DNA from 3 places in the uncultured Planococcus sp. genome. Region 3 is predicted to be linked to each of the others. Evidence: predicted binding sites of a transcription regulator. Region 3 holds the regulator's gene; each other region holds the start of a gene.
The links. The regulator Rex, encoded in region 3, represses fermentation and respiration genes when NADH is low (regulators of the CRP and FNR family bind a similar motif). The targets are predictions, from matches to a motif close to TTGTGAAATATTTCACAA.

Region 1 (2,267 bases), on a different contig from region 3:
CTTCTGCTAATACGTCAGCTTGTTCTCTGCGAACGACCAGTACATCACATTTGGCAGAACGGACAATCCGTTCAGAAACGCTGCCCATGATAAACCGTTCAGCGGCATTCAATCCAGTAGCGCCGCAAACGATGACATCGATGTTCAATTTAGGTGCCAGTTCTTTAGGAATGGCGACTTTAGGGACTCCGTATTCAATAATGACATTTACATCCTTTACGCCGGCAGCCAATGCTTCTTCTTTATATTTGGCCAGCAGCTCCTGGGATGTTTTTTTGGTGCGGTCTGCAATTGTCCGATCGTAAGCCTCGATGGAACCGAATGAACGGTTATCGATAATGTGGGCCAGATGCAAGGTGGCATTGTTCCGGGCTGCAGCTGCAGCGCCTTTCTTAAATGCCAATTCTGCTTCTTTGGAACCGTCTACTGCTACTAAAATATTGGAATATTTTAAAGTCATTCAGCATTCCTCCTCGTCTCTATACTAGGAACTTCGCTGTCGTGATCTGGAGTTCCTTCTTATCTGTCACATTCTTTTGAAAAAAGGTGTCGAAGTCATGAACTTTTGCACGGATAAAAGGAAATTCATGTTAAAATAAATGAAATCGAAGCGTACGGAAGACATGTTGAAAGGTGGCTATAAAGTGAAGGCCGGAACAGTAAACACGGATGGACTGACAGGGATGGAAGAATTGCTGTCAATACGCCATCAAACCAAAGAATTGAAGAAGGATAGTTACTTATTCCATGAGGGAGATGCCATCGGCGGGGTCTTCATCATTCGCTCCGGGAAAATACGGATTGAGAAAGTGACACCGAACGGTCGGGAGCTTACGCTGAAAATCTGCGGTCCGGGACAGCTGGTCGGAGAAGTGACGATTTTTTCTGAAGCACCTAAATATATGCTGGATGCCCGTGCGATTGAAGACACGGTATGCCTACATATTTCGATTAATGATCTGGAAGAAGCCTTGCTGTCGAATGCGCGGCTGTCCATCGCCTTTATGAAATGGATGGGAATCGATCAGCAGAAAACTCAGACGAAATTCCGGGATTTGCTGTTGCACGGTAAAAAAGGAGCGCTGTATTCGACATTGATCAGACTTTCCAACAGTTATGGGGTTAAAACAGAAAAAGGGACGCTGATCGACCTGGTCCTGACTAACCAGGACCTGGCAAATTTCTGTGGAATGACCAGGGAAGTGGTCAACCGCATGCTGAATGATTTGAAAAAGAATGGCATAGTGAGTTTACCAGAAGGAAAAATTCTTATTCACGATATGAGCCATTTAAAGACAGAAACAAATTGTGAAAACTGTCCCATTTATTTATGTAAAATTGATTAATAGGAGAGCTTGCCCATGCGGCGAGCTCTTTTTTTGTCTAAAATTTGTCAATCTATTAAAAATGAGGTTCAAGTGTGAGAAATGTCACAGTGCCAGGCAGGACGATAGCATAGGCTGAAAGTAAGAACAAAAAGCATTAGAGGTGAGAAGAAATGAGTCAGGAAAACCGGGAGCCGGAGGCCAATCTAAAAGGAACTTTAGTAAGTGTTTTCATAGTGGGATTGATCATCATCGTGATGTGGATCGCCGTTTATTTATTGTACGTAGCCCGTTAAGGCAGGACGAAAGGAGTAGGTTTAAATGCATCTTCATAAATATGAAAAAATTTGGCTGGTGTTCGGTATTGCATCGCTGATTGTATTTTTAAGCGTCGTCGGAGTGAGCGCCTTTTCTCAAGATCACACCCCAGCTGGAGGGATGGAAACAATAGATCCCAAAAAAGTGAATGAAACAGCGCCATTTGATAACCCGGGTGTAACCCAATTGGATGAAGACACGTATCAGGCTACGATCGTAGCTATGGCCTTTGGATACCAGGTACCGGACTTAAGAGTGCCGGTCGGCAAGGAAATTATTTTTAAAGTGACCAGCACCGACGTGGTCCACAGTCTTACAATCGATGATACAAAAGTCAATATGATGGTCGTTCCAGGCCGGATTACCACAAAATCCTACACGTTTGAAGAACCGGGCACATATTTAATTCTTTGCAATGAATACTGTGGAACGGGTCACCATATGATGTATACAGAGATAGAGGTGTACGAAGAATGATTGCTGTGCAAGATCGAAAAATCGCTTTATGGAATATCGGCGTAGCTTATGCTGCATTTCTAATAGGTACATTATGCGGACTGCTTCAGGTTTTTATCCGCAATGACGCTCTTCAATTACCGGCTTGGCTGGACTATTATCAAATTT
Region 2 (2,267 bases), on a different contig from region 3:
GACTTCCATAACTTTGCAGCTCGCTCATTCTTTATTCTGACCGATTCGGGCGGGATTCAAGAAGAAGCGCCTTCACTCGGCAAGCCGGTACTGGTTTTGCGTGATACGACTGAACGCCCTGAAGGGATCAGTGCAGGAACCTTGAAGCTAGCTGGAACAGACGAAGAGACGATTTATGGAATGGCTAAAGAATTGCTGACGGATGAAGATGCTTATAAAGCGATGTCCCAAGCATCCAATCCATACGGAGACGGCAAAGCTTCGGCGCGGATCGTCGAAGCACTGCATGTGTATTTTTCGAAACTGTGATTGGATGAACGGTCGATTCCGCTTTTCATGTGTCCAGCTTCATCGGCCAACTCCTCGGGTCGTAAGCCGGCCTTCCTGTGCGGCAAAAAGCGCCACTTCGGAATTCCGTCTTACGCCTGTCGGAGCTGAACGGCCGATTCCGCTTTTCTGGTGTCCAGTTGCAAGCGCCTAGCTCTTCGGGTCATAAGTCAATCCGGCTGTGTGGCAAAGAGCGCCACTTCGCCGAATTGCCTTATGCCTGTCAGAGCTGAACAGGCACTTTCACTTTTCTTTACAAAGTTTGTCGACAATATGTCAGAGGAAAATCGCTTGTGAAGTTTTTCACTTCTACTAATTGACATGATTTTACCCCTATTGTATGCTTACAAAGGGTATGCATGAGAAGGTTTTCTTACATATATTATGTGGTTTTGGAAGCCTGATGCGACGGTCCTTTTTAAGGGTTTAATGTCAAATCAACGAGGTTCGAGGGGGTTATCATGCGCCCAACAAAAAGTCCCTTACAAGCGATGGCGCTTTACAGTGCCATCCTCTCACAACTTGTCGGGTCCGCGCTTTTCGGTGTGTTCACAGGTATGTGGCTCGATGAAAAGCTCGGAACCGCCCCGTTTTTCATGATCATCTGCCTAGTCATAGGCATCACTGCCGGTGTTTGGGCAATGCTTCAGACCGTCCGCAAATTCGAATCAGGAGACAAGTAAAAATGGATGGACTTAGGGAGATATATACAAGACTGAAAAAGATGATTTTTTTCATCTTGGCGTTCTACGTTATTGGTTGGGGGTTTACCTCTTATCAAGAAGTGTTCGCGGGTCTCATAATCGGAACTTTGTTCGGCATTTACAACATGTGGATTCTGGTTCGCCGGATGGAGAAATTCGACCGCGCGGTGGCTGAAGGCTCGAAAGTTCGTTCGCTTGGAACGGCATTACGGTTTGCATCAGGTGTTGCAGCTGTGGCGATCGCCATTTTATTCGCAGAGCACATTCACTTGGTCAGTACGGTAATTGGGTTGATGGTCCCTTATGCTCTGTTGTTAACAGAGCGGATTGTTTATCACGTGAAACACCATTAAGAATGTGGAAAGAGAGGTGAAACTATCGTGGAACATGGCGCTCCTATGCTCGAGGTGTTCGGGATCTGGTTCAACCTATCGAACGTTATGATGCTGCTTATAGCCGCTCTTATCGTCTTCCTTATTGCTTTTATCTCCACACGGAACCTGCAGCTTAAACCGACGGGCATGCAGAACTTCATGGAATGGATCATGGATTTCGTAAAAGGGATAATCAAAAGCAATATGGATTGGAAAGATGGTGGCCGATTCCATGTTCTTGGAATCACCCTGATTATGTTCATTTTTGTTTCGAACATGTTAGGCCTTCCATTTGCAATAGTTGTCAACGGAGATCTTTGGTGGAAATCACCAACAGCTGATCCGACGGTAACGATGACATTGGCCGCAATGGTGCTAATCTTGAGCCATTACTATGGTATCAAGTTGAAAGGGCTTAAAGGATATGCCGGAGGCTACATCAAGCCGATGAAATTCTTGTTCCCATTGAACATCATTGAGGAATTCGCAAATACGCTGACACTCGGTCTGCGTCTTTACGGTAACATCTATGCGGGGGAAATTCTGTTGACTTTGTTAGCAGGCCTCGCATCAGCAGGTGCATTTGGGTTTGCATCAGCCATCGTACCAATGATGGCATGGCAAGGCTTCTCGATCTTTATCGGGGCAATCCAAGCGTTTATTTTCGTTATGTTGACGATGGTCTACATGTCGCATAAAGTTGCCGACGATCATTGAGTATAAACTGCTCGTAGAGCAAAAAAACAACTATCCTGAGGAGGACACATTAAATGACAGGTTCATTAGGTTTATTAGCAGCAGCAATCGCAGTAGGTTTAGCAGCACTAGGTGCAGGTATCGGTAACGGTCTTATCGTTTCAAA
Region 3 (2,267 bases):
GTCGGAGATATTCAACATAAATCCGATGACGTAAGGAAACAGGATCAAATAGGAAAACGCGATCCCTCCCAAAAACAGCAGCAGGGAAAACGGAATATAACTTAACGTCGCTCTCCGCTCTTTATCGAGAAGTCCCGGACTGATAAATGCCCAAAACTGATACATGATCAAAGGAGACGTGATGATCAATGCTAAAATCATTGTTACCTGCATGAAGATCTTCAACGGATCTGTAATTTTGAACGCATTCAGGGTAAGGTCTTTCGCTTCTTCCGTATACTGCAGATACTGGATCAGCGGCTGCGCAAGAAAAAAGCTGACAATAATCGCTAATACAAAGAAAACGACTACAATGGTCAGCCGTTTTCTGAGTTCAACTATATGTTCAACTAACGTCATATCTTTTTCTGTCATCAGACAAACATCCTATCGTATTTCCTTTTGCTCGTCTTTCTTTTTCAAATCTACTTTATCGTCGTCATCGTCTACAAGTCCTTTTGTAGCGTTTTTGAATTCACGCAAAGACGAACCGAATGCTTTTCCAAGTTCCGGAAGCTTTTTGGGACCGAAAACTAGCAAGGCAACAACACCGATAATAATGATACTCATTGGACCTGGCATACGTGGCACCTCCTGTATTATGGCTCTATTTTACATCATTAGAGCCGTTTTGGCTATTTGCAAAGGGCTAGTAAATGTGAAGGTTTTAAGTCATTGCTGCTTGATCTGGTAAATCAATGACTGCAGTTCAACTGACAGATCGATGGTCTGTACACGGATATGGTCGGGCACCGAAATTCGCACCGGCGTAAAATTTAAAATCCCTTTGATATCGGTCTTCGCCAAACGGTCTGTCACTTCCTGTGCTGATCGTGACGGCACAGTCAAAATAACCAGTTCCACCCCGTATTCTTTGATTTTCTCTTCAATTTTATCGGGATGGTAGGTATCGATATCGCTGATCTTTTCGCCTTCGAGGGGGCTGTTCGAATCGAATGCGACAATGATCTTCGTATTGTGGTTGCGATGGAAATTATATTTCAAAAATGCACTGCCAAGTCCCCCAACTCCTATTAATGCTACATTGGTGGCTTCATCCTGATCCAGTGTCTTACGGAAAAAGAGCAGCAGCTCCTGAACGTCGTAACCATAGCCTTTTTTGCCAAGCGCACCCAGATGTGAAAAATCACGTCGGATGGTAGCAGAATCGATTTTCATCGCTTCGCTCAATTCCTGTGAAGAAATCCTTTTTTGTCCTGCATTCGCGAAGTTTTGAAGGAAACGGTAGTATAGCGGCAGCCTTTTGGTCGTGGCTTGCGGAATTTTAGATGTCTCATGTAACATACGCTTTCGCATCCTCCTGAGGTGTTGTCAAATCGCTTTCATCTTACATTAGGAACCTTGATATGTAAAGGCTTGTGCAATTGCGAACAAACGCCCCATCAGCTACACTTAAGAAGAATAGAGGTGACCTACATGATTGTTTTGCAAGTAAATCAAGTCCATAAATCATTTGGCGCGGAGGAGATTCTTTCAGGCGTCAAATTGGAAGTACAGCACCGGGACCGCGTAGCATTGGTAGGCCGCAACGGTGCGGGGAAGTCCACATTACTGAAAATCATCGCCGGTGAAATGTCCCACGACAGCGGTGATATCAGCATGCCGAAAGATTTGACGATCGGCTATTTGGAACAGCAGACGAATCTCGAATCGGATGCTACCGTCTGGGATGAAATGATGACGATTTTCCATCATTTCCGTGAACAGGAAGCAAAACTTCGCCGACTGGAAGCACAGATGGCCGAGCCTGACATATACAATAACCCGGAAGAAAACGACAAGGTCATGAAGGAATATGACCTGCTTCAAACTGATTTCAAAGATGCAGGCGGCTATCAATACGAATCAGATACACGGGCTATTCTGCATGGCATGAAATTCTATCCGGAGGATTACGACAAGAAAGTGGTGTCGCTATCCGGCGGCCAGAAAACGCGCTTAATGCTGGCGAAGCACCTGCTCAGCAAGCCACAGCTGCTTATTCTCGATGAGCCGACCAACCATCTGGACATCGAGACCTTGAGCTGGCTGGAGAACTACCTGAAGAATTACCCGGGCGCTTTGCTGATTGTTTCCCATGACCGGTATTTCCTTGATCAAGTGGTGACGCTGGTCTATGAAGTATCCCGCCACCGCGTCAAAAAGTATACCGGCAACTACAGCCGGTACCTGGACGAAAAAGCGAAGCAATACGAACTGGACCAAAA

Region 1: the regulator Rex is predicted to act here: its motif matches at 1,419-1,436, upstream of Q0785_RS14645 (cytochrome C oxidase subunit II).
Region 2: the regulator Rex is predicted to act here: its motif matches at 619-636, upstream of Q0785_RS01810 (AtpZ/AtpI family protein).

What each region holds. Positions count from the first base shown of each region.
Region 1 is NZ_CANMXD010000010.1:31,803-34,069, reverse strand. Features, by position in the region: gene Q0785_RS14655 (universal stress protein) at 1-460, opposite strand, end outside; gene Q0785_RS14650 (Crp/Fnr family transcriptional regulator) at 684-1,346, shown strand; gene Q0785_RS14645 (cytochrome C oxidase subunit II) at 1,499-1,621, shown strand; gene Q0785_RS14640 (cytochrome c oxidase subunit II) at 1,647-2,120, shown strand; gene Q0785_RS14635 (b(o/a)3-type cytochrome-c oxidase subunit 1) at 2,117-2,267, shown strand, end outside.
Region 2 is NZ_CANMXD010000001.1:361,326-363,592, forward strand. Features, by position in the region: gene wecB (UDP-N-acetylglucosamine 2-epimerase (non-hydrolyzing)) at 1-309, shown strand, start outside; gene Q0785_RS01810 (AtpZ/AtpI family protein) at 789-1,010, shown strand; gene Q0785_RS01815 (ATP synthase subunit I) at 1,013-1,384, shown strand; gene atpB (F0F1 ATP synthase subunit A) at 1,412-2,122, shown strand; gene atpE (F0F1 ATP synthase subunit C) at 2,176-2,267, shown strand, end outside.
Region 3 is NZ_CANMXD010000002.1:4,633-6,899, reverse strand. Features, by position in the region: gene tatC (twin-arginine translocase subunit TatC) at 1-414, opposite strand, end outside; gene Q0785_RS02415 (twin-arginine translocase TatA/TatE family subunit) at 427-621, opposite strand; gene Q0785_RS02410 (redox-sensing transcriptional repressor Rex) at 712-1,344, opposite strand; gene Q0785_RS02405 (ABC-F family ATP-binding cassette domain-containing protein) at 1,477-2,267, shown strand, end outside.